Regions from separate parts of the Janthinobacterium sp. OK676 genome, predicted to be linked through region 1. Evidence: predicted binding sites of a transcription regulator. Region 1 holds the regulator's gene; each other region holds the start of a gene.
What was found. The regulator FNR, encoded in region 1, switches genes on or off when oxygen is low (the NO sensors DNR and NnrR bind a similar motif). The targets are predictions, from matches to a motif close to TTGATNNNNATCAA.
Positions count from the first base shown of each region.

Region 1 (10,186 bases):
TTTGGTCAGCGCCTGCGTGCTGCTGGCAAGGCAAAGAAACTGATCATCGGCGCCATGATGCGCAAGCTGGTGCACGTGGCATTCGGCGTGCTCAGGTCGGGAAAAATATTTGATCCGACCTTGCACGCCGCTTGACGGGGATAACAGTATCTACCCTTTTAATCCTTCAGCCTCGACAACCAATCCGCCGCCGCCGCCAGCGCCAGTTCCAGTTCCTGCGCCGCGTGCGCCAGCAGCGCCGGCACCTCGTCCAGGCGCCCCGCATCGATGGCTTCCTCGGTGGCGAACGCGGCGCGGATCAGGCGTTTCGTGCCCAGGGTGCCCACGGAGCCGCGCACGCTGTGCAGGATGCGCGCCACGTCGCTGTGGCGGCCGGCCTGCAACGCCGCTTCTGCGTCGCGCACGGGCGTCATGCCCTTGTTCAGCGCGTCTTCGACCATGCGCCGCAGCACGCCGCGCCCCTTCGCGTCGCGTCCCATCACGCGCATCAGCGGCGCCATGGAAAACACTTCCTCATCGGCGACGCGCGCCGGTTCGGCCGCCTGCACTGGCGGGCGCTTGGGCAGGTGGCGCAGGATGACTTCCATCATCTCTTCCACCACGACGGGCTTGGCGATGAAATCGCTGATGCCGGCCGTCATGCAGCGCTCGCGTTCGGACGCCAGCACGCCGGCCGTCATGGCGATCACGGGCAGGCTCAGGCGCAGTTCCGTGCGGATGATGTGGGTGGCGCTGAAGCCGTCCATGACGGGCATCTGCATGTCCATCAGCACGATGTCGTAGCGCAGCGCTTCCGTGCGCAGCCGCTCCACGGCCTGCAAGCCGTCGCCCACCACGTCCAGGGTGGCGCCCATGTGTTCGAGGATGCCGCGCGCCACGGCCTGGTTCAAATGATTGTCTTCCACCAGCAGGAAATGCACGCCGGCCAGTTCCGTGCCCAGCGGCTGGTGCAGGATGCGCTGCTCGCCGCCGTCGTTCTTCGTGATCAGCGCCTGGTGCAGGGCGTCGAACAGGCTCGATCCCGTGATCGGTTTCATCAGCACGACGTCGGCCTCGGCCGCGCTGGAGATTTCCTCGAGGTGATTGCGGGCGAAGGCGTTGACCATCACCACGATGGGCTGGCGCTGGCCGCTGGCCGCCTGGCGGATGGCCTTGGCCGTGGCCAGGCCGTCCATGACGGGCATGTGCCAGTCGGCCAGCACGACATCGTACGGTTGCTGCTGCGCCAGGCGCTCGCGGTACAGTTCGATGGCGGCAAAGCCGGAGTCCACTTCGTCGGCCAGCCAGCCCCACGCCTCGATCAGTTTCACGATCAGTTCGCGCGTGGTGCGGTTGTCGTCGGCCACCAGCAGGCGCAGCTGTCCCAGCGCCGGCGTGCGCCGCGTTTCGGCCGGTTGCGCCAGCATCTCGAAGGGCACGCTGAACCAGAAGCGGCTGCCCTTGCCTTCGCTGCTGGCGACGGCGATGTCGCCGCCCATCATGTGGATCAGCTGCTTGCTGATGGCCAGGCCCAGGCCCGTGCCGCCGAAGCGCCGCGTGATGCTCTGGTCGCCCTGCGAAAACGCGGCAAACAGCTGCTGTTGCTGCAATTCCGTCATGCCGATGCCCGTGTCGCGCACTTCGAAGCGCAGCCAGGCGCGGCCGTTTTCGCTTTCGGCCAGGCTGACGGCCACCACCACTTCGCCGTTCTCGGTAAATTTGATGGCATTGCCGGCCAGGTTGACGAGAATCTGCTGCAGGCGCTGGGCGTCGCCCACGAGGCGCCGCGGCACGTCGGGCTCGACGGCGATGGCCAGTTCCAGCTCCTTTTCGCCCGCATTCATCGTCATCGTCGTGGCCAGGGTATTCATGACTTCGTCGAGGTCGAATTCGACGGGCGACAATTCCATGCGGCGCGCCTCGATCTTCGAATAGTCGAGCACGTCGTTGAGGATGCCCAGCAGCGACTGGCCCGCCACGCGCACCATGGTCAGATACTTGCGCTGTTCCGTATCGAGCTTGGTATTGCCCAGCAAATACACCATGCCCAGCACGGCATTGAGGGGCGTGCGGATTTCATGGCTCATGTTGGCCACGAAATCGCTCTTCGCGCGGTTGGCCGCCTCGGCCCGGTCGCGCTCCTGCTCCAGCTCGGCCGCGCGCGATTCGAGTTCCTGCTGCAGGCGGTCGCGTTCGCTCATCAGGCCGTTGAACGCTTCCGTCAGTTCGCCGATCTCGTCGCGCTGCCGCACCGGCACGGGGGTGAAACGGCTGCCGCTGGTGCGCAGGGCCAGCAGGGTGTCGCGCAAACGCACCAGCGGCGACAGCAGGCGCACGGTGACCCAGCCCAGAACGGCAGCGGCCAGCAGCGAGGCGAGGATGCTCCACAGCACCAGCCGGTACAGCACGCCGTCGAACGGTTCGAAGGCGTCGTCGACGGGCAGCGAGGCGGCCAGCAGCCAGTTCACCGATTTCAGGCGCTTGAAGCTGTTGACGGCCGTGACGCCGCGGCTGTTGGTGCTGACCATGCTGCCTTCGCCATCTTCCTTCAATAGCTGGGTGGTGGTCGGGTTGGCGTTCGGCTGGCGCGGCTGCAACAAGCGGCTGGTATCGGGGTACAGCACGTAGCGCGGCACGGCGCCGCGCGTGAGGATGAAGTAATAGCCGCTCTTGCCGATCTTTTCCGTGCGCAGACGTCCCAGCAGATTGTCCTTGTACAGGCGCAGCACGCCGATCACCACGCCGGCCACCTGGCCATCGGCGGCCAGCACGGGCGCCACCATCTGCACGATGGGCATGCCGCTCGACTTGCCCAGCATGGGTTCCGTGATCATGGGCTGGCGCGTGCGCAGGACGGTCTGGAAATACTCGCGCTCGGCGACGTTGATGCCGGCGCGCCCCGCCACTTCCGGCATGTCGGCCACGACAGCGCCCTGCGCATCGAGCACCAGCACGTCGTCGAACAGCACCAGCATCGAGCGGCGCGAATAGTATTCGCGCAATTGGGCCGGCTGGGCGATCAATTCCGGCGGCTGCTGCCTGGCCGTCAGGGTGACGATCTGCAGCAGCATGCCCAGTTTGTCGTCGAGCTCGGCTGCGGTGCGGCTGATCAGGGAAGACTGCTGGCTCAGCAGTACTCGCGTGAAGTCGTCGCGCATGTGCCGCACCTGGATCATGGTGACCAGCGCGATCATGGCGATCGAGGTCAGGCTGGTGGCCAGCGCGACTTTTGCTTTGATGCCGAGAGGCTTCATGATTTCCTTTTCAGTACCGGGCGGCACAGGCGGCAGATAATGCTGTTAGGAATTTTCCTATCAATACATCAACTTGGCAAGCGGCACCGCGCAAATGCCCCTCCCCGCATGGGCTTGTGACGATGTTGCCATATAATTAAAGGCTGGACGTCGTTTATTCGCCGAAATTACCGTGAAATTGGCACACGGCAACCCTGTATGCAGTAAACTTGTTGTTGCATTTTCTAAAAGGTACCGACATGACTGAAGCGCTACTCACTCCAACCTTGCCCACAGTAACCGTGGAAGCGTTGCGTGCGCGATGCTCGACCTGCAGCATGCATCAATTGTGCCTGCCGATGGGCCTCGATGTGGGCGACATGGACAGGCTGGACCAGATCATCGGCCGCCGCCGCAAGATCGTGCGCGGCGCCTCGCTGTTCCGCATCGGCGACTCGTTCCAGAACCTGTACGCGATCCGCCTGGGACACTTCAAGACCTATCAGATCAATCCCGGTGGCGAAGAGCAGGTGACGGGTTTCCAGATGGCCGGCGAACTGCTGGGCATGGACGCCATCAGCGCCGACCGCCACCACTGTAATGCGGTGGCGCTGGAAGACAGCGAAGTGTGTGAAATCCCGTTTTCCAGCCTGGAACAATTGCTGGGCAATATGCCGACCCTGCTGCGTCATTTCCACCGCATGATGAGCCAGGAAATCACGCGCGAGCAAAGTGTCATGCTGTTGCTGGGCAATATGCAGGCGACGCAGCGTTTTGCCGCCTTCATCGTCAACCTGGCGTCGCGCTACGAGGCGCGCGGCTATTCGGGCAGCAATTTCCAGCTGCGCATGTCGCGCGAGGAAATCGGCAACTACCTGGGCCTGACCATCGAGAGCGTCAGCCGTTTATTGTCGAAATTCAAGAAGGAAGGCTGGCTGCGCGTGTCGAACCGCGAGATCGAGATCTTGCAGCCTGCCAAGCTGAAAGCCATTACGGCAGGCACGGACGTGTGTAAATAAGCTTTATAGCTCTTCATCCGCGCGCAGCGCGATGCTGCGTTGCACGGGCCAGGTCCAGATGCCGGACAGGCGCCACTCGCGCTTGTCGTTTTCCACCAGCACCTGCCAGCGGCTGCGCTCGAGCATCGGCAGGGCGACCGAGAAATTGCCGGCCGCATCGGGCCGCACCAGCAGCTTGATATCCTTTTCCGGCAGGGTCGCATGCGCCAGGTGCAGGAGCAAAGGAGCCTGATAGGCCTTGCCGAAGCTGTGCACGGAGCCGCTCAGGCGCGCCTGCGCCACGTCATACGACAGGCTCGTATCCATGGCCAGGTCGCTGGCGATCGTGTCGCGCTTCAAATCCTGGTTGATCGCCTTGCCCTGCTTGTAATAATCGCCCACCACCAGCGCGTCGGGCTGCGTAAACGCGATATAGCCCATGAAGCTGCCGACGACCACGGACAGGCCGGGGCCGATCATCAGCAGCCATGGCCAGCGGTGCTTGTACCACGGGGCAACGGGGGCTTGCAGTTTCAGACTGTCGGACATTTTGTTCTCCTTGGGGTCAGGCCCTTTGGGTCTGTCCCCAGCTTTTGCTTCTGGGTTGAAAATACAGTAAACCTACCGCATGTTGAATGCTACCCCTACGGCGAAATACCGGGGTCGGACCCAGAGGGTCCGACCCCGAATCAACATCACCGCGGCACGATGAAGACCGCGCTTTCGCGCACGTGCAGCGACGGGTCGTCCAGCGATTGCAATTCGATCGCAATCTTGTTCGAGCCCTTCTCGCCCACGCCGTGCGGCACGCGCAGGCGGATCGGCCAGCCCAGCGTTTCCGTCGGCTGCAAGGTCACTTCTTCGCGCGTCAGCAAGGTCAGGCCCGGCAAGCCGGAAGCGCTGATCTTGAAATGCTGGCTTTGCTCGGACGTGTTCATGATCTGCAGGCGGTAGACGTTTTCGATCATGCCGTCTTCCACTTCGCGTCCCATTGAACCGCGGTCGCGGATCACGTCCATTTTCAGGGGCGTGCGCAGGGCCAGCGAGGTACATACGGCGATGATGATCAGGGCCAGGATGGACGTGTAGATCAGCACGCGCGGGCGCATGGCGCGCTGGCGGATCTGCTTCGAATTGAAGTTGTTTTCCATCGCATGGTCGGTGCTGTAGCGTATCAGGCCACGCGGCCGCTCGACCTTGTCCATCACGCTGTTGCAGGCATCGACGCAGGCGGCGCAGCCGATGCATTCATACTGCAGGCCGTTGCGGATATCGATGCCGGTCGGACACACCTGCACGCACAGGGTGCAATCGATGCAGTCGCCCAGCTTGTCGTTGTTGCCGGCCTTCTTGCTCATGGCGCCGCGTGGTTCGCCGCGCTTGGCATCGTAGGTGATGATCAGGGTGTCCTGGTCGAACATGGCGCTCTGGAAGCGCGCGTAGGGGCACATGTATTTGCACACCTGTTCGCGCAGCCAGCCCGCGTTGCCGTAGGTTGCCAGGCTGTAGAACAAGACCCAGAACCATTCCCAGGGACCGAAATTGAGGGTGGTCACCTCGCGCGCCAGTTCCTTGATCGGCGTGAAGTAGCCGACAAAGGTAAAGCCCGTCCACAGGGCGATGGCGCCCCATACCAGGTGCTTGGCCGTCTTCTTGAAGGCCTTGCGCACGGACGGGCCCTGCCTGTCGAGGGCCATGCGCGCGCTGCGCGTGCCCTCGATGCGGCGTTCGACCCACAGAAAGATTTCCGTGTATACCGTTTGCGGGCAAGAAAACCCGCACCACACCCGCCCGGCAATGGCCGTGACGAGGAACAACAAATACGCACAGATGATCAGCAGGGCCGCCAGATAGATGAAATCCTGGGGCCACAGCACGACGCCGAAAATGTAGAACTTGCGCGTGGTCAAGTCGAACAGCAGGGCTTGCCTGCCGTTCCAGGTCAACCACGGCAAGCCGTAGAACGCCAGCTGGGTAAGCCATACGCATACCCATCGCCAGGTAGCGTAGCGTCCTTTGGCCTCGCGAGGGTAGATCTGCTCGCGGGCCGCATACATCTTGATGACTTGAGGTTCCATTACATCATTTCACGGGCGTCGGGGAATTCGACAGGCTCCAGACATACGCCGACAGCACGTGTACCTTGGATTCGCCCAGGAAATCGCTGAAGGCCGGCATGGTGTTGTTGCGTCCCTTGCGTACGGTTTCCATGATGGTATCGGCGCTGCCGCCGTACAGCCAGGTCTTGTCCGTCAGGTTCGGTGCGCCCAGCATCTGGTTGCCCTTCGCATCGGCGCCGTGACAGGCCATGCAGGCGCCGAACTTGGCCTTGCCCAGCACGGACTTGACGGGGTCCGAGGTGGAACCGGACAGGCTCAGCACATAATGGGCCACGTTCTCGACATCCGCTTCGGAGCCCAGGGCGGCGCCCATCGGCGGCATCTGGCCATTGCGGCCGTGCAGGATGGTGGTCTTGATGATGTCGGGTTCGCCGCCATACAGCCAGTCCTTGTCCGTCAGGTTGGGGAAGCCCTTGTTGCCGCGCGCATCCGAACCGTGGCATTGCGCGCAGTAGGTCAGGAACAGACGCTGGCCGATGGCCAGTGCCTGCGGATCGGCCGCCACCGTCTTGATGTCCTGGCTCAGGTACTTGTTGAACAAAGGACCGTAGTCGGCTTCCGCCTTCTTCAGTTCTTCCTCGTACTGGCCCGTCGATTTCCAGCCCAGGCTGCCGGCATAGGTGCCCAGGCCCGGATACAGGAACAGGTAAGCCAGCGCGAAGACGATGGTGATGTAGAACAGCCACATCCACCAGCGCGGCATCGGCGTATTGAGTTCCTTCAAGTCCTCGTCCCAGACGTGGCCCGTGGTGCCGTCGGCGGGGGCGCCGGCGGCCACTTTCACTTTCGACTGCGAGTACAGCAGCACGCCGCAGCCGATGATGCCCAGCAGGGACAGCACGACGATGTAGATATTCCAGAAGCCGTTGGTAAAGTCAGCCATGGTTGCGCTCCCCTTGTGCCGGCGCGGCATCGGCCGGATAGTCGAGCGCCTCGTCGGCGAACGGCAGGCGTGCCGCCGCATCGAAGTCGCCATTGCTGCGGCTGAAAGTCCACCACAGGATGCCCACGAACGTCATAAAGGAAACCACCGTCATGACGCTGCTGGCGCTGTCAAACAGGTTTTCGATTGCCATGCTAATTCCTTGTTTTGATTAATGTACCGAGGCCTTGCAGATAGGCGACCAGGGCGTCTTCTTCCGTCTTGTCCTGCAGCTGCGCGGGGCCGGCGGCGATCTCTTCATCGCTGTACGGCTGGCCCAGGCGTTTCAGGGCGCGCATCTTCGGCATGATCTCGTCGGGCACCAGTTTGGTCTTCGCCAGCCATGGATAGGCCGGCATGTTCGACTCGGGCACCACGTCGCGCGGGTTGTTCAAGTGCGTGCGGTGCCATTCATCGCTGTAGCGGGCGCCCACGCGGGCCAGGTCGGGGCCCGTGCGCTTGGAACCCCACTGGAACGGACGGTCGTAGACGAACTCGCCGGCGACCGAATAGTGGCCATAGCGTTCCGTTTCCGCGCGCAGCGGACGCACCATCTGCGAGTGGCAGTTGTAGCAGCCTTCGCGCACGTAGATGTCGCGGCCCGCCAGGCGCAGCGGCGAATACGGCTTCAGGCCGGCGACCGGCTCCGTCGTGCTCTTCTGGAAGAACAGGGGGACGATCTCGACGGCGCCGCCGATGCTGATCACCACCGTGACCAGGGCGATCAGCAGCCAGGGGTTTTTCTCAATCCATGCATGTGAAAATTTCATTTGCTTTTGCTCCTATCAGGCGTGCGCCGCGTTCAGTTCCGGAATGCGGGCGACGGGGAGTTTGCTGCCGCGCAGGGTCATCCAGGTGTTGTAGCCCATGATGCACATACCCGACAGGTACAGCAGGCCACCGGCCACGCGCACCACGTAGTACGGATACGTTGCTTTCACGCTCTCGACAAAGGTGTAGGTCAGGGTGCCGTCCGGATTGACCGCGCGCCACATCAGGCCCTGCATCACGCCGGCGATCCACATGGCGGCGATGTACAGCACGATGCCGATGGTGGCCACCCAGAAGTGCACGTCGACCAGGCGCGTGCTGTGCATCTGCGTGCGGCCAGCCAGGCGCGGCAGCAGGTAGTAGATCGAACCCATGGTGATGAAGCCCACCCAGCCCAGGGCGCCCGCATGCACGTGGGCAACGGTCCAGTCGGTGTAGTGCGACAGCGAGTTGATGGTCTTGATCGACATCATCGGACCTTCGAAGGTGGCGATGCCGTAGAACGACAGCGAGACGATCATGAATTTCAGGATCGGATCGGTGCGCAGCTTGTGCCAGGCGCCCGACAGGGTCATGATGCCGTTGATCATGCCGCCCCAGCTTGGTGCCAGCAGGACCAGCGAGAAGACCATGCCGATCGATTGCGTCCAGTCAGGCAATGCCGTGTAGTGCAGGTGATGCGGGCCCGCCCACATGTAGGTGAAGATCAGCGCCCAGAAGTGGACGATCGACAGACGGTACGAGTACACGGGGCGCTCGGCCTGTTTCGGGATGAAGTAGTAGACCATGCCCAGGTAGCCGGCGGTCAGGATGAAACCCACCGCGTTATGGCCGTACCACCACTGGATCATGGCGTCCTGCACGCCCGCATAGGCGGAATACGACTTGGTGAACGAGGCTGGCATGACGGCGCCATTGACCACGTGCAGAATCGTCACGGCCAGGATGTAGGCGCCGAAGAACCAGTTGGCCACGTAGATGTGCTTGACCTTGCGCTTGATCAAGGTACCGAAGAACACGATGGCGTAGGCGATCCAGACGACGGCGATGAGGATGGCGATAGGCCATTCCAGTTCCGCGTATTCCTTGCCGCGCGTCATGCCCATGGGCAGGGTGACGACGGCGCACAGGATCACGGCTTGCCAGCCCCAGAAGGTGAAGGCGGCCAGTTTGTCGGAAAACAGCCGCACCTGGCAGGTGCGTTGCACGACGTAGTACGAGGTGGCGAACAAGCCGCAGATGCCGAAGGCGAAAATCACCGCATTCGTGTGCAGCGGACGCAAGCGTCCGTATGTCAGCCATGGTATGTCGAGGTTCAGGGCAGGCCAGGCCAGCTGAGCGGCGATGATAACGCCAACCAGCATGCCGATGATGCCCCATACCACAGTAGCGACCGCGAATTGCTTCACGATCTTGTAGTTATAGTTCAGCGATTGATCCACAAAGACTCTCCCTGGAATTACTATTTATGATGGTGGCCAGAGAGTAAGTGTTTGACCGCGAAAAAACTTTGATGTGGATCAAAATTCCCCGGATGAAATAAGCGTAGCGAACTGGCATCGAAATAAAGCGGTATTTCGGTCAAATTACGATCAAAAAAGCCATACAAGATCCCTGCAATCTGGGCGGATTGCGGGGCAGACGCCGGCCGGGCCGGGAGCTCAGGGATGCGGTTCGCCGGGCGCCGGCGTCGTTGTCGTATCGTCGTCCTGCAGCACGCGCAGGCCCGGTCCGACGAGGTCGTCGAACTGGCCGCCGTCCGAGGCCGTGAAATACACCCACAGGGCGATGAAGACGACCACGACGCTCAAGGGGATGAGGAGATACAGTGCTTCCATGTTCAGGCTTTCCGCAGGCGCAGGGCGTTGGCGATGACGACGGCCGAGCTGGCCGCCATGCCGACGCCGGACAGCCATGGGTTCAAGAAACCCAGCGCGGCGGCCGGGATGGCCGTCAGATTGTACAGGGTGGCCCAGCCCAGGTTTTCGCGGATGATGCGCATGCTGCGCGCGGCCGTCTTGGCCGTGTCGAGCACGGATACCAGTTGGTTTGAGAGCAGTACCGTGTCCGCATGGGCCTGCGCCAGGGCGGCGCCGGAACCCATGGCGAAGGAAACGTCGGCGCCGCTCAGCACGGCCGCGTCGTTGATGCCGTCGCCCACCA
Region 1 covers NZ_FNHA01000018.1:60,292-70,477, reverse strand. Annotated here, with positions in the region: partial or broken gene BLU39_RS29110 (IS110 family transposase) at 1-135, shown strand, start outside; gene BLU39_RS26895 (response regulator) at 159-3,233, opposite strand; gene fnr (fumarate/nitrate reduction transcriptional regulator Fnr) at 3,473-4,231, shown strand; gene BLU39_RS26885 (FixH family protein) at 4,235-4,759, opposite strand; gene ccoG (cytochrome c oxidase accessory protein CcoG) at 4,906-6,288, opposite strand; gene ccoP (cytochrome-c oxidase, cbb3-type subunit III) at 6,293-7,213, opposite strand; gene BLU39_RS26870 (cbb3-type cytochrome oxidase subunit 3) at 7,206-7,406, opposite strand; gene ccoO (cytochrome-c oxidase, cbb3-type subunit II) at 7,408-8,022, opposite strand; gene ccoN (cytochrome-c oxidase, cbb3-type subunit I) at 8,038-9,465, opposite strand; gene ccoS (cbb3-type cytochrome oxidase assembly protein CcoS) at 9,685-9,861, opposite strand; gene BLU39_RS26850 (heavy metal translocating P-type ATPase) at 9,864-10,186, opposite strand, start outside.

Region 2 (10,186 bases), on a different contig from region 1:
AAGCCCGATGGTTTCAATATCAATGCGGGCTTCGGTGCCACGGCAACGAAGGCCATGGCGGCTGCCGTCGTCGAGCACGGCGCCGATCTCGGCATCGCCCTCGATGGCGACGCCGACCGCCTGATCATGTGCGACGCCACGGGCCGCTTGTACAACGGCGACGAGTTGTTGTACGTCATGGTCAAGGACCGCCTGGCAACAGGTCCCGTCGCGGGCGCCGTCGGCACCCTGATGACCAACATGGCGCTGGAAGTGCTGTTCAAGCAGCAGGGCATCGGCTTTGCGCGCGCCAAGGTGGGCGACCGCTACGTGCTGGAAGTCATGAAGGAAAAGGGCTGGATCTTGGGTGGCGAGGGCTCGGGCCATTTGCTGTGCCTGGACCGGCACACGACGGGCGACGGTATCGTATCCGCGCTGCAAGTGTTGTCCGCACTCAAGCGCAGCGGCCAGAGCCTGCAGCAGTGTCTGGCCGAACTGGTGCTGTTCCCGCAAACCCTGATCAATCTGCGCGTGGCGCCCGGTTTCGACTGGCAGAAAAATGCCGCCATGGTGGCCGAGAAAGAGCTGGTCGAGGCGGAACTGGGCGACACGGGCCGCGTGCTGATCCGCGCTTCGGGCACCGAACCGCTGATCCGCGTGATGGTGGAAGCCAAGGACAAGGAAAAGGCCGAGAGCATGGCGCGCCGCATCGCCGATAAAGTCGGCGCTTGAGGGGATGCAAGGGGCAGGGACGATAGTTATTTCCATCTAATTCGCTTGGGGCAATTGACGAAATTGGGTGGAGGCGTTATTATCTTGTCTTCGGAGTGTGGCGCAGCCCGGTAGCGCACCTGGTTTGGGACCAGGGGGTCCAAGGTTCGAATCCTTGTACTCCGACCAAAGTCATAAGCGGGCTGTCAGAGATGACAGCCCGTTTTCTATTGTGCGGCGCCTTGGCATTGTCGGCGCGCATGGACTAAAATGCTGCACCTTTCCGCCCATCGTTCAACGGATAGGACAACGGTCTTCTAAACCGTGAATGGGGGTTCGATTCCCTCTGGGCGGACCAGTCCTTGCTGGTCATCTGCGCGACAGCCTGTCGCATTCCATCACCTTCCATCGTTCGCCTGCAGGCCGCCTCACGGCTGCGCAAATATTACCACGCCCAGCAAATACAACAGCGGCGCCGCGCACAGCAGCGCAGACAATAGCGATACGATTTTCTTGCTGGCCAGCCGGGCCAGGCGCAGCCGTTCCCCTACGGGCAGGTGCTGGCGGATCACGCTGCGCGCGCGTGGCTGAAACGGTTGTTCGTGCATGATGATTCCCTCTTCGGTCAGCAGTGGATGCCGTCGAGCATAGCGAGGGAAGTCTAAAGATGGTGTAAAAAGCGGGTCTTGCGCCGCAAGCGCGGTGTAAAGATGCGGTTGGCATGGAAAGCGGCAGCGGGCGCTGGTGCGCCGCTGCCGCCGATGATGCTTACTTTCCCTGGCGGCGGCGTGCCAGGAAGCCCAGCAGGCCCAGGCCGGCGAGCAGCATGGCATAGGTTTCAGGTTCCGGCACGGCGGAAGTGAAGGCCCTGTAATTGCTCAGATCCTTGGGCAGGCCTGCCACCGTGAAGGTGGTGCCGGCAGCCACAGGGGCGGCCCAGTGGAACACGAGTTCTCCCTGCCCGAAGTGGATGGCCAAGTAGTCATAGGCGGCCGCGCTCGTATAAGAGTTGACGCCGCCGCTCAAGCCTCCCGTGGTGCCGGCGCTGCAGCCCGAGGTGGGGTTGTCGCAAATCGAGACGGCGGCGCCCAGGGTGGTGCCGAACACGCCATTGATGTAACCCTGGATGTCCGAGGGGCTCTGTGGCACCAGATTGTCGTCATAATATTTCACCTGCAGTGCCGGCGACGGCGAATAGGTGACGGTGCTGCCGGCGATGACGAAACCGCTGGCCGGCCCCACGTCCACCCACGTGGCAGCCTGTGCTGCGCCAGCTAGTACCGTTACGGCAGCCAGCATGGATGCCTTGATGGCAATGCTCTTTACGCTTTTCATGAAAATCCCCTTGTGCTTGAGACAGTCGCTTCATCGTGTTGGGACGCGTCCCTACATGCCGGGGAAGTCATCCCATTGCCCGTTTTTATCTATTTCCTGTGCGTAGAGAGTACGCAAATGCAAGCTTACTCTTGATATAAATTAATACAATTTAAATAATACTATTGGTTCAGTTGACAACATCGCATACGGCTATGTATGGCTGTGCTAGTAATGGCCAACATGACGTGGGGAAATGGCGTGACAAGGCGCGCCAGCTTGTGCTGGCGGCGTCCCGGTTGTGGCGAGGGGAGGGCTTCAGTCGCTGTTGTTGCTGACGCCAAACAGGCGATCCTTGGCGTTGAGCAGCTTTTGTACCTTGGCGCCCATTTTCATCAGTTGCGCCATCGATTCGGGCGACAGGCGCTGCAAGTCGTCGAACCAGGTGTTGGCCAGGTCGACCAGTTCATACATTTCGCGCATGCGTTCCTGCGCATACTGGTCGACTGGCTCCGTGGCCGGCGCCAGCAGCGATTCGCGCAGCACCGTCAGGGTGGGCGCCACTTCGCGGCGGCGACGCTCGGCGGCCACGACGCGGAAGATTTGCCACACGTCGCCCAGCGAGGAGAAATACTCGCGCCGGTCGCCAGGTATACGCGACTGGCGTATCAAGCCCCAGCCCTGCAATTCCTTCAAGCCGATGCTCACGTTCGAGCGCGAAAAACTCAGGTGTTCGGCGATTTCATCCGCGTGCAAAGGGTGCTCCGCGACAAATAACAAGGCGTACACTTGTCCCACCGTACGGTTAAAGCCCCAGCGGCTGCCCATCTCGCCGAAATGGCTGACGAAGGTCAGGATCAGCGGCGTCATTTGGATATGTTGAGTTTTCATAATTATCTGAATTTTTTCACGCCATACTGGTGGGGTCAATTGATATATGTCATGTTTCGCAGTATTATACAAAATATCGAATTTACAGAAAATTCTGAAAACTCAAGAAGTATAGAAGATGCCGACCACGCCCTTGTCTCTGCCCCGCTTTATTCTTCCCCGTGCCGCCAGCCTGGCGCAAGGCGGTGCCGCCTTGCTGTGGCTGCCGCAAGCGGCTTTGCTGGCCTGGGCCGTGCAAGCCATGCTCGATGGCGCCGGCTGGCGCGCCGCGCTGGCGCCGGCCGCCGGCGTGCTGCTGCTGGGCGTGCTGCGCGCCGTCTGCGAAGCGTGGGGCGCGCGGCGCATGTATGCGGCGGCGCGCGCGCACCTGTCCACCTTGCGCGCGCAAGTGGCGCAAGCGCTGGCGCGCCGTTCGCCGCTGGACCGCCAGCGCGCCCAGTCGGGCCAGGCGGCCAGCGTCATCGCCGAACAGGCCGAAGCCATCGTGCCGTATCTGGTGCGCTACAAGCCCGCGCGCTGGAAGGTGATGCTCGTGCCGTTCGTGATCCTCGCCGTGGTGACGCCGCTGTCGTGGATCGCCGCGCTGATCCTGCTGATCGCCGCGCCCCTGATTCCTGTCTTCATGGCCCTGGTGGGCATGGGCGCGCAAGCGGCCAGCCGCGCGCAGATGGTGGAAATGGGCAGCATGAACGCCTTTCTGCTGGACCGCCTGCGCGGCCTGGCCACCTTGCGCGCGCTGGGCGCCGTCGACGCCACGGCCGAACGGCTGGACGCCTCCTCGCAATCCGTGCGCCGGCGCACGATGGTGGTGCTGCGCATCGCTTTTTTGTCGTCCGCCGTACTGGAATTGTTTTCCGCGCTCGGTGTCGCCATGGTGGCCGCCTTCATCGGTTTCTCCTTGCTGGGCAGCATCAATTTCGGCACCTGGGGCCGGGAACTGACCTTGGGGCAGGGCATGTTCATCCTGCTGCTGGCGCCCGCCTTCTTCGAGCCGCTGCGCGAACTGGCCGCCGTCTGGCACGACAAGGCGGCCGGCGAAGCGGGTCTGGCCAGCTTGCACGACCTGGCGGCCTATGGCGTGCCCCTGCCTGGCGCTGGCGTGGAAGTGGCGGCCGTCTCGACCGCCGCCATGGCCGTGGCGGCGGCGCCCGCCGTGGACCTCCAGCAATTGCGCTTTGCCCATCCGGGCGAAGCGCCCGTGTTCGACGGCTTCGACCTGGCCGTGCGCGCGGGCGAACACGTGGCCCTGCTGGGTGCCAGCGGCGCGGGCAAGACCACCTTGCTGTCCCTGCTGGCCGGCCTGCTGCCCGCCAGCGGCGGCGAGATCCGCATCGGCGGCGTGCGCCTGACCAACAGCACCGTCAATACCTTGCGCCAGCGCATGGCGTGGATGGGCCAGCGCCCCCACGTGTTTGCCGCGTCCGTCAGCCAGAACGTGACCCTGGGCCGCGTGGGCGCCAGTGCCGCGCACGTGACGCAGGCGCTGCACCTGGCCGACCTAGCTGCCGTGGCGCAGGCGCAGCCGGCCGTCATGCTCAGCGATGGCGGTCAGGGCTTGTCCGGCGGCGAAGCCGTGCGCCTGGCCCTGGCCCGCGTGGCCATGCATCCGCATGCGGATTTGCTGCTCGTCGATGAACCGACGGCCCACCTGGATAGCGAAACGGCGGCGCGTGTGACGGACGCCCTGCTGGTACTGGCGCAAGGCAAGACGATGATCGTCGCCACGCACGACCCCGTGCTGGCTGGCCGCCTGCAGCGCACGGTGCAGGTCGATGCGCATGCCCAAGTGCAGGAGTTGCGCGCATGAAAACTTCACTCATATCGAACCCCGTCTTGCGGCAATTGCTGCTGGCCCAGCCCCGCAAGCTGATCGGGGGCGCCTTGCTGGCGGCGCTGACGGCGGTGGCCGGCATGGCGTTATTGGGCTTGTCCGGCTGGTTTATCACGGCCACGTCGATTGCCGGCTTGCACGCCTCGACGGCCATCGTGTTCGACGTCTTCGGCCCGTCGGCCGGCATCCGCCTGCTGGCCATCGGCCGCACGGGTTCGCGCTATGCGGAGCGGCTCGTCGCGCACGACGCCACGTTCGCCGCGCTGGCCAGCATCCGCGTGCGCCTGTTCCGTGGCTGGTCGCGCCCGGAAGCGGCCAGCCGCCTGCTGCGCCAGCCGGCCAAGCTGCTGTTCCGCCTGACGGCCGATATCGACGCGCTCGAATCGCTGTACTTGCGCCTGCTCGTGCCGGCCTTCACGGCCCTGTGCGCGGCCCTGCTGGCCGGCGTGGCGCTGGGCGTGATGCAGTGGCAGCTGGGCCTGGGCCTGGCCGTGTGGCTGCTGGCCGCCGGCGGCGGCATCGGCTGGATCGTCGCGCTACGCGCCCGCCGTCCCTCCATCGTGCGTTCGCGCGCCATCGAAAAATTGCGTTCCGGCGCCATCGACCTGGTGGCCGGCCAGACGGACCTGGTGATGGCGGGCCGCATCGATGCCCAGTGCGCTGCGCTGGGCCGGATCGACCAGTCGCTGGCGCAAGCGGACATGGCTCTGCTGCGCCTGGAAACGGCGGCCGGCGCCGCGTATGGCGTGGCCGGCAGCGCGACCCTGGCTGGCGTGCTGCTGGCCGTGGCCGCGCTGGTGCAGCAGCACGCCATGAGCGTGCCGCTGGCGGCCCTGGCTTTGCTGATCGCCCTGACTGCCGTGGAACCGTTTGCGGGACTGCGCCGCGGCGCGCTGGAAGCGGGACGCATGCTGCTGGCCATGCGCCGGCTGGCGCCGCGCCTGGAGGTTGAAGAGATCGCCGCGCCGCCGGCTGACTGCGTACCGGGCTTGCGCCTGGACCACGTCAGCGCCGCCCATGCGGGCAGCCATGCCGCCATCTTGCATGATATTTCCCTGCACATCGCGCATGGCGAGCGCGTGGCCTTGATCGGCCCCAGCGGCGCGGGCAAGTCGACCCTGCTGGCCATCGCCGCGCGCGAACTGGCGCCAATGTCGGGCAAGGTGGCCGCGCCGCGCGCCTGCCTGTTCATGCAGAAGACGGAATTGTTCCAGGACAGCTTGCGCGACAACCTGCGCCTGGCCGACCCGTCCGCCAGCGATGCGCAGCTGTGGGCGGCGCTGCAATCGGCCGGCCTGGATGACGAGGTGCGTGCGTTTGCGGGCGGCCTTGACACCATGCTGGGCGAGGGCGGCCTGGGTTTGTCGGGCGGCCAGGCGCGGCGCCTGGCGCTGGCGCGGCTGTTCCTGCATGAATCGACCTTGTGGCTGCTGGACGAAGCGACGGAAGCGCTCAATGCCCAGACGGCGATCGACGTCCTGCGGCGCCTGCGCGCGCGCAGCGAAGGACGTACCTTGCTGATTGCAACCCACTTGCGGCGCGAAGCGGCGCTGGCTGACAGGCTGGTCAGCCTGCGCGATGGCCGTATCGTGGGCGACGCGCGCCGTGGCACACCGGCCTTCGACACGGCCATGGCGGGATTGCGCGGAGATTAAGACAGAACGGAGACACAGGCGCTGCCGTCCGCCGGCATGAGGGACGGTAGCAATCGAATTACATCAGATAGATACCAAGTCTACAATTACATTAGGGAAACACCAAGGAAATCATATGGACTTCGATATTGTCGCTTTATCCAGACTGCAGTTCGCGCTGACAGCTCTGTACCACTTTATATTCGTTCCGCTGACGATAGGCCTGTCAGTGCTGCTCGCCATCATGGAGACGGTCTACGTGATGACGAACCGTCCCATCTGGCGCGACATGACCAAGTTCTGGGGTGTCTTGTTCGGCATCAACTTCGCCATGGGCGTGGCGACGGGTGTCGTCATGGAATTCCAGTTCGGCATGAACTGGAGCTATTACAGCCATTACGTGGGCGACATTTTCGGCGCGCCGCTGGCCATCGAAGGCTTGATGGCCTTCTTCCTGGAAGCGACCTTCGTCGGCCTGTTCTTCTTCGGCTGGGACAAGCTGTCAAAGCGGGGCCATCTGGTCACGACCTGGCTGGTGGCCATCGGCTCGAACTTCTCGGCGTTGTGGATCCTGATCGCCAACGGCTGGATGCAAAATCCCGTCGGTGCGGCCTTCAATCCGCAGACCATGCGCATGGAAGTGACGGATTTCGGCGCCGTGCTGACGAACCCGGTGGCGCAGGCGAAATTCGTGCACACGGTGTCGGCCGGTTACACGGCGGCATCGATTTTCGTGCTCGGTATTTCCGCCTGGTATCTGCTGAAGGGCCGCCACGTACAGCTGGCCAAGCGTTCGATGACGGTGGCCGCCTCGTTCGGCCTGGCCGCCACCTTGTCGGTGGTGGTGCTCGGTGATGAAAGCGGCTACCTGTCGTCGGAACATCAAAAGATGAAACTGGCCGCGATTGAGGCCATGTGGACGACGGAGCCGGCCCCGGCCGCCTTCACGGCCATCGGTTTTCCCGACGCCAAAGCGCGCGAGACGCATTACGCCGTGCACATCCCGATGGTGATGGGCTTGATCGGCACGCGTTCGCTGACGACGGAAATCCCCGGCATTGAGCAGCTGGTCGACCGTGGCGAGCTGCTGATCCAGGACGGCATCAAGGCGTATGACGCGCTGCAAACCATCCGCAGCGTGGCGCCAGGCGCCCCCGTGCCGCAGGACGCGAAAGACGTGTTCGAATCGAAAGGGCAGTCCATGGGCTATGCCTTGCTGCTCAAGCGCTATGTCGACGATCCGCGCCAGGCCACGCCCGAGCAGATCCGCAAGGCCGCGCTCGATACCGTGCCGCCCGTGGGGCCGTTGTTCTGGTCTTTCCGCGTGATGGTGGGCCTGGGCATGTTCTTTATCCTGTTGACCGGCACCTTCTTCGTGCTGTCGACGCGCCGCACGCTGGACAAGCACCGCTGGCTGCTGAAGCTGGCCGTGTTCGCCATCCCGCTGCCGTGGGTGGCCATCGAGGCGGGCTGGATCGTGGCCGAAGCGGGCCGCCAGCCGTGGGTCATCGAAGGCGTGCTGCCGACGGCCGTGGCCGTCTCTAACCTGGGCGCTTCGACCCTGTTGATCACCATTGCCGGCTTTGCCGCCATCTACACCGTGCTGTTGATTATTGAAATGAAGCTCATGCTCAAGGCCATCCGCAAGGGGCCGCAAGAGACGGCGCCGGCCCCCGTGCCAGCGGCCGCTGCCATTCATACTCAACGCGCCTGAGGAGGACCAGACCATGATTTTGCATGAAATGATTTCGTATGAAACCCTGCGCCTGATCTGGTGGCTGCTGATCGGCATCCTGCTGGTGGGCTTTGCCATCACGGACGGCTTCGACCTGGGCACGGGCATCCTGCTGCCGTTCGTCGGCAAGACGGACCTCGAGCGCCGCGTCATCATCAACAGCATCGGTCCCGTGTGGGAAGGCAACCAGGTGTGGCTGATCCTCGGCGGCGGCGCCATCTTTGCCGCCTGGCCACAGTTGTACGCCGTCTCGTTCTCGGGTTTTTACCTGGCCATGTTCGTCATCCTCGTGGCGCTGATCGTGCGTCCCGTGGCGTTCAAATTCCGCAGCAAGCGCGAAGACCCGCGCTGGCGCGCCCGCTGGGACGCGGCCCTGTTCGTGGGCGGCTTCGTGCCGGCCCTGATCTGCGGCGTGGCGATCGGCAACGTGCTGCAAGGCGTGCCGTTCCGTTTCTCGCCGGACATGCATATCTTCTATGACGGCAGTTTCTTTGCGCTGCTCAATCCGTTCGCCCTGCTGTGCGGCCTCGTCTCGGTGGCCATGCTGGTGATGCACGGCGCCACCTGGCTGCAAGTGAAAACGGACGGCCCCGTGGCTGAACGCTCGCGCCGCTACGGCAGCGTGGCGGCGCTCGCCACCGTCGTGCTGTATGCGCTGGCCGGCGTGGCCCTGTGGCTGTGGGTCGATGGCTACCGCGTCACCAGCGCCGTCGTCGTCGACGGTCCGTCGAACCCCATGCTGAAAACGGCGCAGGTACACGTGGGCGCCTGGTTCCTTAACTTTGCAGCCCATCCGTGGACCTGGATCGCCCCTGCGCTGGGCTTGCTTGGCCCCTTGCTGGCGTTTGCCTTGCTGCGCGCGCGCCGCGAAGTGCCTGCCTTGCTGGCCAGCGCGGCGGCCATCGCCGGCATCATCCTCAGCGTGGGCGCGGCCATGTTCCCGTTCATCCTGCCATCGTCGATCGACCCGCGCGCCAGCCTGACGGTGTGGGATTCCTCGTCCAGCCACATGACCCTGTTCATCATGCTGGTCGTCACGGCCGTCTTCATTCCCCTCATCGTGGCGTACACGACGTGGGTATATAAAGTGCTGTGGGGTAAGGTCGACGGCAAAGCCATCGAAGACGACAGCGGTCACGCCTACTAAGAATTTACGAAAGGATATAACTATGTGGTATTTCGCCTGGATACTGGGTCTGCCGCTGGCGGCGACCTTCGCCGTGCTCAATGCGATGTGGTATGAAATCGCCGATGGCGACACGACGCCCGAGCAGTACCGCGACACGCCGAACTAGTCGCAGTACGGACTGAACAGCCCCGCCCGGCGCAATGCCCGGCGGGGCTTTTGCTTTTTACAGCAAGATGAATTCGCCACGGATGCGCAGTTTCATGCCGCGCGGCGCGTCGGCACCCGCCGCCACGGCCCAGGCGGTAAGCCAGCGCGCACAGCGTTCGCGCGCCGCCGCATCGGCCAGCGCCTCGTTCAGCCGCCGCAGGCGCGCATCGGCACGGTCGATGCGCTGGGCCAGGTACAGGCGCTGGTCCATGGGATCCGTCTTTTTGCTGTAATGCTGCATGGCTTTCCCTTTCCGCGTGGTAACAAATCAGGTGACGGCATAGCCATCTACGCACGGGAGCGTCATTTGGATGTGGTGCAGGCATAACCACCATGGCGGTGGCTTTGCAAGCTTGCAATGGTGGCGTCGTCGGCTTACGCGCTGCGCGCTAAGCCGACCTACTGGCTGGCGGATGGGCTGCTGGTGATGGGCAGTAGGTCGGATTAGCGGGGCAAGGCCACGCGTAATCCGACAATATTGTTGGCCGCGACGGTGGTGTCGTCGGCTTACGACCTACCGGCAGGTGGCTTGCTCGGCGGTTTGGGTGTTGCAATGGCAATCGGGTCGCTGGCCGGAAAGCTTTCCTTCAGCGCTTCATCGAGGATTTCCTCGGCGTGGCTTTCGCTGGCCGGCGTGGGTGAATCGCGCTCCGGTGGCGGGGCGGGTGCGGTGGCGGCGTTGGTGCTCGAATGCATGATGATCTCCTCGCGGTGGTGCGCCACGCTGCCGAGGTGGCCGTGGCGCGTGCTGCTGT
Region 2 covers NZ_FNHA01000004.1:390,874-401,059, forward strand. Annotated here, with positions in the region: gene glmM (phosphoglucosamine mutase) at 1-711, shown strand, start outside; tRNA gene BLU39_RS11150 (tRNA-Pro) at 803-879, shown strand; tRNA gene BLU39_RS11155 (tRNA-Arg) at 974-1,048, shown strand; gene BLU39_RS11160 (hypothetical protein) at 1,119-1,298, opposite strand; gene BLU39_RS28920 (PEP-CTERM sorting domain-containing protein) at 1,459-2,025, opposite strand; gene BLU39_RS11170 (GbsR/MarR family transcriptional regulator) at 2,323-2,874, opposite strand; gene cydD (thiol reductant ABC exporter subunit CydD) at 3,014-4,702, shown strand; gene BLU39_RS11180 (amino acid ABC transporter ATP-binding/permease protein) at 4,699-6,381, shown strand; gene BLU39_RS11185 (cytochrome ubiquinol oxidase subunit I) at 6,497-8,074, shown strand; gene cydB (cytochrome d ubiquinol oxidase subunit II) at 8,088-9,242, shown strand; gene cydX (cytochrome bd-I oxidase subunit CydX) at 9,265-9,390, shown strand; gene BLU39_RS11200 (hypothetical protein) at 9,448-9,672, opposite strand; gene BLU39_RS11205 (hypothetical protein) at 9,939-10,127, opposite strand.
Region 2: the regulator FNR is predicted to act here: its motif matches at 2,935-2,948, upstream of cydD (thiol reductant ABC exporter subunit CydD).

Region 3 (10,186 bases), on a different contig from region 1:
CGGGACCGTCCTTGCTTTCGATGCATTCGGACGCCACGCCAGGACCCATCACTTCGGACAGGCCATAGATGTCGACGGCGTCGATGCCGGCGCGCGCCTCGATTTCCGAACGCATGGCGTCCGTCCACGGCTCGGCGCCGAAAATGCCCACCTTCAGCGACGATTCGGCCGGGTCCAGGCCCTGGCGCGTGAATTCCTCGATGATGTTGAGCATGTACGATGGCGTGACCATGATGATAGACGGCTTGAAATCCTGGATCAGCTGCACCTGCTTTTCCGTCTGCCCGCCGGACATCGGGATGACCGTGCAGCCCAGACGCTCGGCGCCGTAGTGCGCGCCCAGGCCGCCCGTGAACAGGCCATAGCCGTAGGAGATATGCACCATGTCGCCCGCGCGGCCGCCGCCGGCGCGGATCGAGCGCGCCACCACGTTGGCCCAGGTGTCGATGTCGTTCTGCGTGTAGCCGACCACCGTGGCCTTGCCCGTCGTGCCGCTCGATGCGTGGATGCGCACCACTTGCTCGCGCGGCACGGCGAACAGGCCGAACGGGTAATTGTCGCGCAAGACCTTTTTATCGGTGAACGGGAATTTGGCCAGGTCGGACAGGGATTTGAGGTCGTCCGGATGCACGCCCGCTTCGTCAAAAGCGGCGCGGTAATGGGGCACGTTGTCATACGCGTGCTTGAGCGTCCATTTCATGCGTTCGAGCTGCAGCGCCTGCAGTTCATCCTTGCTGGCGCGCTCGATCGGCTCGAGGTCATTCGGGGAAGGCGTACGTTGGACCATCATTGTCTCCTGTTTAATTCTTTAACTGTTCAATCGGTACCGGCAGTTCAAATCTGCTCTTGTCACTTCAATTGCTGATCACTTCACCGGCCACCCGGATCGACTTGCCGCGGAAGAGCGCAATGGCGCGCCCTTCCTGGTTGCTGACCTTGACGTCATAGACGCCGCTCTTGCCGGCCAGCGCCTGTTCGACGGCATGCGCCGTCAGCACGTCGCCTTCGCGGCCCGGTGCCAGGTAGTCGATGGTGCAGCCGGCGCCCACGGTATTCATGTTGTAGCTGTTGCAGGCAAAGGCGAAGGCGCTGTCGGCCAGGGCGAAGATGAAACCGCCGTGGCAGGTCTGGTGGCCGTTGAGCATGTTGGCGCGCACCGTCATCGTCATGCGCGCATGGCCGGGCCCCACGTCGGCCAGGGCGATGCCCATGGCGGCGGTGGCGTTATCGCGCGACAGCATGGAGGCGGCGGCCGCTTCGGCCAGGGCTTGCGCGGTCATGTTGTGGTCCTTATTTGACATATCATTCGGCATGAAAGCGATCTCCATTGGCGAGTTTGCGGCGCAACAGCGGCGATACCCGGTAGCGGTCTTCGCCATAGCCTTGCGCCAGGTGCTGCAATACGGTGACGATGTGCTGGATGCCGACGGCATCGGCCCAGGCCAGCGGTCCGCGCGGATAGTTCACGCCCTTCTGCATGGCGATATCGACGGCGGCCGCCGTGCACACGCCCTGGTTGACGGCGTCGGCCGCCTCGTTGGCCAGCATGGCGACCGTGCGCATGACGGCCAGGCCAGGCACGTCGTCCAGACGCGTGACGATGAAACCGGCGGCCTGGAACAGGCCGACGACGGCCGCGTAGGCGGCGTCGCTGCACTGGTCGGCGCGGGCCACGGCGATGCGTTTGGCACCGGCATAATCGAGCGCCAGGTCGAACAGCACCGTGTCCGGATGCTGGTTGTCGTGCGCGCGCTGGGTGGCGCTGCGGCCATCGGTGAGGTAAATCGCGGCGCCATGGCAATGCAGGGCCGGCGCTTCGTCGTGCGCCTGGCCTTCCTGCGTCACGCGGCGGCTGACGGTGATGCCGGCCTGCTCCAGGCGCTGCACCAGGCTGTGGATGATGCCGCTATGGCCACGGCCATCGCCGCCGATGGCGGCCGACAGGGCGACGAATTCCGGGGTCGCTTGCGCGCCTTCCGCCTGCGCCACAGGCGCGCTGGCGCCTTCGCCATACGGGTAGAAGCCACGGCCCGATTTGCGGCCGAGGAAACCGGCGTTGACCATTTCCTGCTGCAGCACGGAAGGCGTGAAGCGCGGATCGTTGAAATAGGCGCCGAACACGGATTGCGTGACGGAGAAATTCACGTCGTGGCCGATCAGGTCCATCAATTCGAAGGGCCCCATGCGGAAACCGCCCGCTTCGCGCAGCACCGCATCGATGGTGGCGGCATCGCCCGCCTGCTCGTTCAACAGGCGCCAGCCTTCCGCGTAAAACGGACGGGCGACACGGTTGACGATGAAGCCCGGCGTCGATTTCGCATGCACGGGGTTCTTGCCCCAGGCGATGGACGTGTCGTAGACGGTGGCGGCCACTTGCTCGCTGGTGGCCAGGCCACTGATCACTTCCACCAGCGCCATCAGGGGCACGGGATTAAAGAAATGCATGCCGACCAGGCGCTCCGGACGGCGCAGCTTGGCGGCAATCGCCGTGACGGAAATCGACGACGTGTTCGTCGCCAGGATGCAGTCGTCGCCGACCAGCGCTTCCAGTTCGGCGAACAGGCCGCGCTTGACGTCGAGGTTTTCCACGATGGCTTCGACCACCAGGGCGCAATCGCTCACATCGGCCAGGCTGCCGGCCGCCTGCAGACGCGCCGTGGCGGCCGCCGCTTCATCTGCCGTCATGCGGCCCTTTTCGGCCAGCTTCGCGTACATCTTGCCGATATCGAGCAGGGCCTTGCTGACGGCCTCCGCGCGCGTGTCGTACAGTTTGACGCGGTAACCGGCGGCGGCGGCCACCTGCGCGATGCCGGCGCCCATGGCGCCGCTGCCGATGACGGCGACGATACTGTTGTTGTCCAAAGCTGCCATATCAATGTCCCTTGAATTGCGGTGCGCGCTTTTCCATGAAGGCGGCCACGCCTTCGCGGTAATCGTCGCTGTTACCGAGATCGCTCATCATGCGCGCTTCCAGCGCCAGCTGCTGCGGCAGGGTATTGGCGCCGCTGGCGGCCAGCGCCTGCTTGGTGCAGGCCAAACCCTTGGTCGGCGCCGTGGAAAAGTGCACGGCCAGCTTGCTCGTTTCTTCGGCCAGCTGCGCGTCGTCCACGCATTTCCAGATCAGGCCCCAGTCTTCCGCTTTTTCCGCCGTCAGTTTTTCACCGAGCATGGCCAGGCCCATGGCGCGCGCCGAACCGATCAAGCGTGGCAGGAAGAAGGTGCCGCCCGTGTCCGGGATCAGGCCCAGCTTGCAGAACACTTCGACGAAGCTGGCCGACTTGCCGGCGATGACGATGTCGCAGGCCAGCGCCAGGTTGGCGCCCGCACCGGCGGCCACGCCGTTGACGGCGCAGATCACGGGCATGGGCAATGCCTTCAAGGCCAGCACCAGCGGCGCATAGTTCTTTTCCACGGATTCGCCCAGGTCCACGCCCTTCGAACCCGGCTCCACGGCGCGGTCGGACAAATCCTGGCCCGCGCAAAAACCGCGGCCCGCGCCCGTCAGCACGAAGACGCGCACGGTGTTGTCTGCATTGACCTTGGCAATCGCGTCGCGCACTTCTTCGTGCATGGCTTGGGTGAAGCTATTGAGTTTGTCGGGACGGTTCAGGGTCAGGGTGGCGATGCCCTGCTCGATGGTGAAGAGGATGTTTTGGTAGGTCATGGCGTGTCTCGGTTTTTAGTTTTCAACCCAAGGACAAGTGCCGGGGTCGGACCTTAAGGTCCGACCCCAGTCTTCGCTTGGGGTCTGATGTTATTCAGCCTGGTCGAAGTCGACGACCACCTTGTCGGTCAGCGGAAAACTCTGGCAACTGAGGACGAAACCGCGCGCCACTTCGTAGTCTTCCAGCGCGTAGTTGACGTCCATTTCGACTTTGCCGTCGAGGATCTTGCAGCGGCAGGTCGAGCATACGCCACCCTTGCACGAGTAGCGCATGTCCAGCCCGGCGCGCAGGCCCGCGTCGAGGATCGATTCCTTGTCCTTGTCCATCGTGAAGGTAGTCTGGTTGCCGTCCATGATGACGGTCACTTCCGTTTCCTGCACAGTGTCGGCGGCCAACTGGGCGCGCGGCTTGTGGGCATTTTTCGGGATGCTGGCGGCGAACAGTTCGATCTTGATGTTCTGCTTGGGCATGCCGGCCGCCTGCAGGGCGGCGGACACGCCCAGCATCATGTCTTCCGGGCCGCAGATGAAGGCGTTGTCGTAGTCTTCGACCTTGATCCAGTGCTGCAGGAACTGTTCGCATTTTTCTTGCGTGATGCGGCCGTTGAACAATTCGATGTCCTGCTGCTCGCGGCTCATCACGTAGACGAGGTTCAGACGCTCCAGGTACACATCCTTCAAGTCCGTCAATTCTTCCTTGAAGATGACGGACGACGAAGCGCGGTTGCCGTAGAACAGGGTAAAGCGGCTCAGGGGTTCCGTCAGCAGGGTCGTCTTGATGATGGAGAGGATGGGCGTGATGCCGCTGCCTGCCGCAAAGGCCAGGTAGTGCTTGCGGTTGACGCAATCGAGCGGCACGTTGAAATGGCCCATGGGCGGCATCACCTCGATGGTGGCGCCGGCCTTGAGGGTATCGTTCGCCCAGGTGGAGAAAGCGCCGCCCGGCGTGCGCTTGATGGCCACGCGCAGGGTGCCGTCCTGCACCGCCGAACAGATGGAATACGAGCGGCGCACGTCTTCCGCATTGATATTGGCGCGCAGGGTCAGGTGCTGGCCCTGCTGGAAGCGGAACTGCTGCTGCAATTCAAATGGCACGTCGAACGTGACGGCGATGGTGTCGCGCGTTTCGTTGCGCACGTTCGCTACGCACAGCGGATAAAATTTACTCATGCTTCATCTCCAGTTTCTTCGGAACGTGTGCCTGATTTTTTTAGTGGCACTTGAAGTAGTCAAACGGTTCGCGGCAAGCCATGCATTTGTACAGGGCCTTGCACGGCGTGGAGCCGAACTGGCTGGTCAGCTGCGTATGGGTCGAGCCGCAGTTCGGGCAGATCACGTCCAGCTTCGGCATGGGCTGACGCTTGACGCCACCTGCTGTTCCTCTACCAAGGCCGCTGATGTCGATCACCTGCTGCTGCGGCGGGGCGATGCCATAGCCTTTCAGCTTGGCCTTGCCCGCTTCGCTCATCCAGTCCGTCGTCCACGCGGGCGCCAGCTGGTTCACCAGCGTGACCTTGGCCACGCCGTGGCTGCGCAAGGCATCCGTGACGGCATCGGCAATCACCTGCATCGCCGGGCAACCCGAATAGGTCGGGGTGATCGTCACCACACAAGCGTCGCTGCCGGTCACTTCGACGGCGCGCACGATACCCAGGTCCACCACCGAAATGACGGGGATTTCCGGGTCCGGCACATCGCCGAGCCAGGCCCAGACCTGGGCGGCGTCAAGCGCCGCGGCGCCAGCGGCCGTGTTCATTACCACTCCGCCCCGGGATAGGCGCGCTGCAGGAACTGCATCTCGGCCAGGATAAAGCCCAGGTGCTCCGTGTGCGTGCCCTGCTTGCCGCCCTTCTGCATCCAGGCGTCGGGCGCCGGCATGGTCAGGGTGGCTTCGGCGAAGATCTCGGCCACGTGTTCGAGGAAAGCGCGGCGCAGCACGTCCGATGGCGGCGCGATGCCGGCGGCAACCATGGCCTGGTCGACGGCGTCGTACGTGAACATCTCGCCCGTGTACATCCACAGCTTGTCGGCCGCAGCCTGCGTTTTCGCGTGGCTGTCGGCCGTACCGTCGCCGAGGCGCACGATCAGGTCGCCGCTGCGGCGCAAGTGATACGTGACTTCCTTGATCGATTTTTGCGCCACTTCGACGATGCGCGCATCCGTCGATTTCGTCAGTTCCAGCAGCTGGAAGTAATGCCAGCTGTCGAAAAAGAACTGGCGCATCATGGTGTCGGCGTAATTGCCGTTCGGCTGTTCGACCAGCAGGCAGTTCTTGAAATCGTGGGCGTCGCGCAAAAAGGCGATGTCGTCCTCGTCGCGGCCCGCGTTTTCCAGTTCGGCCGCATAGCTGAACCACAAGCGCGTCTGGCCCAGCAAGTCCAGCGCCACGTTGGTCAGCGCCATGTCTTCTTCCAGCGCCGGCCCCTTGCCGCACAGCTGCGACAGCTGCTGGCTGAGGATCAGGGCGTTGTCGCCCAGGCGCAAGAGGTAATTGACCTTGTCATCCATTGCAGGCGCTCCCATCACAGGTTCTTGACTTCTTCCGGCATCGGGAAGAAGGTGGGATGGCGGTACACCTTGCTGTTCGACGGTTCGAACAGGGCGCCCTTGTCGCCGGGGCTGCTGGCGACGATATCGGCCGCGCGCACCACCCAGATGCTCACGCCTTCATTGCGGCGCGTGTAGACGTCGCGCGCATGGTTGACCGCCATGGTGGCGTCGGAAGCGTGCAGGCTGCCCACATGCTTGTGCGCCAGGCCGTGCTGGCTGCGGATGAAAACTTCCCACAATGGCCATTCTTTGCTCATGTTGCTATCCCCTTTTATCGATGTTTTTCAGGCTGCCGCTTTGCTAGCGGCTTGCTTGTCTGCGTAGGCGACCAAGGCATCGCGGAACCATGCGCCGTCTTCATACGCTTTGACGCGCGTTTGCAGGCGTTCGCGGTTGCACGGGCCATTGCCCTTCAGGACGTCGTTGAACTCGGACCAGTCGATCTCGCCGAATTCATAATGGCCTGTTTCCGCATTGAACTTCAGGTCGGGATCGGGCACGGTCAAGCCCAGGTATTCGATCTGCGGCACGGTCTGGTCAACCATGCGCTGGCGCAGTTCGTCGTTCGAGAACAGCTTGATGCGCCATTGCGCCGACTGGGCGCTGTTGACGGAGGCGGCATCGGACGGGCCGAACATCATCAGGGACGGCCACCACCAGCGGTTCAAGGCATCTTGCGCCATGGCTTTCTGCGCGGGCGTGCCCTTGCACAGCGACATCATGATGTCGTAGCCCTGGCGCGCATGGAACGATTCTTCCTTGCAGACGCGGATCATGGCGCGCGCATACGGTCCATACGAGCAGCGGCACAGGGGAATCTGGTTGATGATGGCGGAACCGTCAACGAGCCAGCCGATGGCGCCCATGTCGGCCCACGACAGGGTGGGATAGTTGAAGATGCTCGAATACTTGGCTTTGCCCGAGTGCAAGGCGGCCAGCAAGTCGTCGCGCGACACGCCCAGGGTTTCCGCGGCGCTGTACAGGTACAGGCCGTGGCCCGCTTCGTCCTGGATCTTCGCCAGCAGGATGGACTTGCGTTTCAGGGTCGGGGCGCGCGTGACCCAGTTACCTTCGGGCAATTGACCGACGATTTCCGAGTGCGCGTGCTGCGAAATCTGGCGGATCAGGGTCTTGCGGTAGGCGTCCGGCATCCAGTCCTTGGCCTCGATCTTGATGCCTTCGTCGATGCGCGCCTGGAAAGCGCGCTCTTCCTGGCCCATGTCGTCGAGGGAACGGACGTTCTTGAGGCCGGTTTCAACCATTTGTGCGTACATGATGTGTCTCCCATGTCTTTGATTTGCGCAGCAACGCGGTGCGATGAACAGATAATACGATACAAAAAACGATTTGCATACACTTGATGTGAATCATTTTAAAAATTCGTATCTTGTGCCGCTTTTTTGTGCGTATGATATTGCTTATGAGAAAACACCATAAAGCGCGACCAGCGCTTCCGGCAAATTATTGCCGCGCTACCCGCGCAGCCAAGTAAACTGCTGCTTTTATTGAACCGACCGCTACACGGCCAGACCGGAACCACATGAAGAACACCCGCTGCACGGCATGGATAGCCGATTTCCTGGAAAGCGACCCACCGCGCTCGAAGTCCCTGGTGATGACCATCTTTGGCGACGCCATCGTGCCGCGCGGCGGCGCCATCTGGCTGGGCAGCCTGATCGAACTGCTGGCGCCATTTGGCGTCAATGACCGGCTATTGCGCACCAGCGTGTTCCGCCTGGCGCAGGAAGGCTGGCTCAGCTCGCAGCGCGACGGCCGCCGCAGCGCCTATACGATACGCCCGGAGGCCCTGGCCCGCTTCGAACGCGCTTACCGCCGCATCTATGCGCCGCTGGTCGTGCACTGGGATGGCAGCTGGACCCTGGTGATCGGGCCGGCCGGCAGCATCGGCGCGGCCGAGCGGGGGGCGCTGCGCAAGGAATTATTGTGGGCCGGCTACGGCTTGATTTCTCCCGGCATCTTTGGCCACCCGGCCAGCAATGCGGAGGCGCTGGAAGATATCCTCGTGCGCAACGAGGTGCAGGGCAAGCTGTACGTTTGCCACACAAAAGAGTTGCCGGGTGTCAGCACGCGTCCCCTGCGCGACATGGTGGGCGACTGCTGGGACTTGTCGGAAGTGATGGCCGGCTACGAAAAATTCATCGCCAGCTTCCAGCCCCTGCTGACCTTGCTCCAGCAGGAACCCGTGTTCGACGCGGAGCAAGCGTTCGTCATCCGCTCGCTGCTGACGCACGCCTACCGCCGCGTGCAGTTGCACGACCCGCAACTGCCCGTCGAACTGCTGCCCGAACCGTGGCCCGGCACGCAAGCCTATGCGCTGGCGCGCGACCTGTACCGCATCACGTATGCGGCGGCCGAGGAACATATCCTGGCCACCCTGCGGCGCGAGGATGAGCATGCCCCCGACGTCGAGCCGTGGTTTTTTGAACGTTTTGGCGGACTGAACACCTGAGAAAACGTCCATGGCGGCGTTGCAGGGCCTAGGCGTACATTCGTACTGCCTGCGGCCCTGCGCCTTGCCCTGAACATTTTTCAGGCGTTCAGGAATAAGTCACTACCTGCTCACTGCTTTACCGCCACTTGCTTGGCCCCTGCCAACAAATCCTGCCCCAGCTTTTCCAGCGCATTGGCCTGCACCAGCATGGTGTCGAGGATGGCGACGTTGAAGGTGTATTCGGCCGGCGTCGTATAGCCGGGAAAGCGCAGGATGCGCAGCAATTCCTGCAAGGTCGTGCCCTTGCCCAGGTGCGCCAGGGCGTCGCTGAGGGCGCTGACTTTCTTTTCCAGCTCGTGTATGTGCTTGCCGTTGTCGTTCATGATGCTCTCCCGTGTTGGAACTTCCACGTTAGCAAAGCACGTCCGTCGTCGTTTGCGCCAGCACAAAGGCGCGCCTAAAACGGGTATCATCGCGCCATTGCACACGATGCAAAACCCATACGTTTTTATCAGGAACACACATGACCATTAAAATCAGCCAGCAATTCGACGCCGGCGCGATCGAGGTGCTGCGCGCCGACGATGCCCACTCCATCGAGCTGAACATCCGCAAGGATTCCCACGCCGACATCACGCAGTGGTTTTACTTCCGCCTGCAAGGCGCGCAAGGCGAGGCATGCACGATCCGCTTCATGAACGCAGGCAAGTCGGCCTACCCGGACGGCTGGAAAGATTACCAGGCCGTGGCCAGCTACGACCGCGAAACGTGGTTCCGCGTGCCCACCAGCTTTGACGGCACGGTGATGACCATCGAACATACGCCCGAAGAAGAAAGCGTGTACTACGCCTACTTCGAACCGTACCCATGGGACCGCCACCTGGCCCTGATCGACAGCGCGCAAGCGTCGCCGCTGGTGCGCCTGGTCGACCTGGGCAGCACCGTCGAAGGCCGCGACATGAATTTGCTGGTCGTCGGCGACGCCGATGCGGAGAAAAAAGTCTGGGTCATCGCGCGCCAGCACCCGGGCGAGACGATGGCCGAATGGTTTGTCGAAGGCATGCTCGAAGCCTTGCTGGACCAGGCCAATCCGTTTGCCCGCCAGTGCCTGCAAGACGCCGTCTTCTACGTGGTGCCGAACATGAACCCGGACGGCTCCGTGCATGGCAACCTGCGCACCAACGCGACCGGCGCCAACCTGAACCGCGAATGGATGACGCCGACGATGGAACGCAGCCCGGAAGTATTCCTGGTGAAACAGAAAATGCATGAAATCGGCTGCGACCTGTTCCTCGACGTGCATGGCGACGAAGGCTTGCCTTACGTCTTCGTGGCGGGCAGCGATGCGCTGGAAAATTTCACGCCGGCGCAAAAAGCCGAGCAAGACCGCTTCATCGCCGACTTCAAGGTGGCCAGCCCCGACTTCCAGGATGAGCACGGCTACGAAGACGGCCCGTTCACGCCGGAAGTGCTGACCATGGGTTCGCCCCACATCACGCACGCCTTCGGCTGCCTGTCGC
Region 3 covers NZ_FNHA01000003.1:211,476-221,661, forward strand. Annotated here, with positions in the region: gene paaK (phenylacetate--CoA ligase PaaK) at 1-787, opposite strand, end outside; gene paaI (hydroxyphenylacetyl-CoA thioesterase PaaI) at 855-1,301, opposite strand; gene paaH (3-hydroxyacyl-CoA dehydrogenase PaaH) at 1,303-2,871, opposite strand; gene paaG (2-(1,2-epoxy-1,2-dihydrophenyl)acetyl-CoA isomerase PaaG) at 2,873-3,664, opposite strand; gene paaE (1,2-phenylacetyl-CoA epoxidase subunit PaaE) at 3,755-4,834, opposite strand; gene paaD (1,2-phenylacetyl-CoA epoxidase subunit PaaD) at 4,875-5,420, opposite strand; gene paaC (1,2-phenylacetyl-CoA epoxidase subunit PaaC) at 5,420-6,187, opposite strand; gene paaB (1,2-phenylacetyl-CoA epoxidase subunit PaaB) at 6,187-6,471, opposite strand; gene paaA (1,2-phenylacetyl-CoA epoxidase subunit PaaA) at 6,499-7,488, opposite strand; gene paaX (phenylacetic acid degradation operon negative regulatory protein PaaX) at 7,755-8,684, shown strand; gene BLU39_RS07850 (hypothetical protein) at 8,795-9,049, opposite strand; gene BLU39_RS07855 (M14 family metallopeptidase) at 9,190-10,186, shown strand, end outside.
Region 3: the regulator FNR is predicted to act here: its motif matches at 7,572-7,585, upstream of paaA (1,2-phenylacetyl-CoA epoxidase subunit PaaA).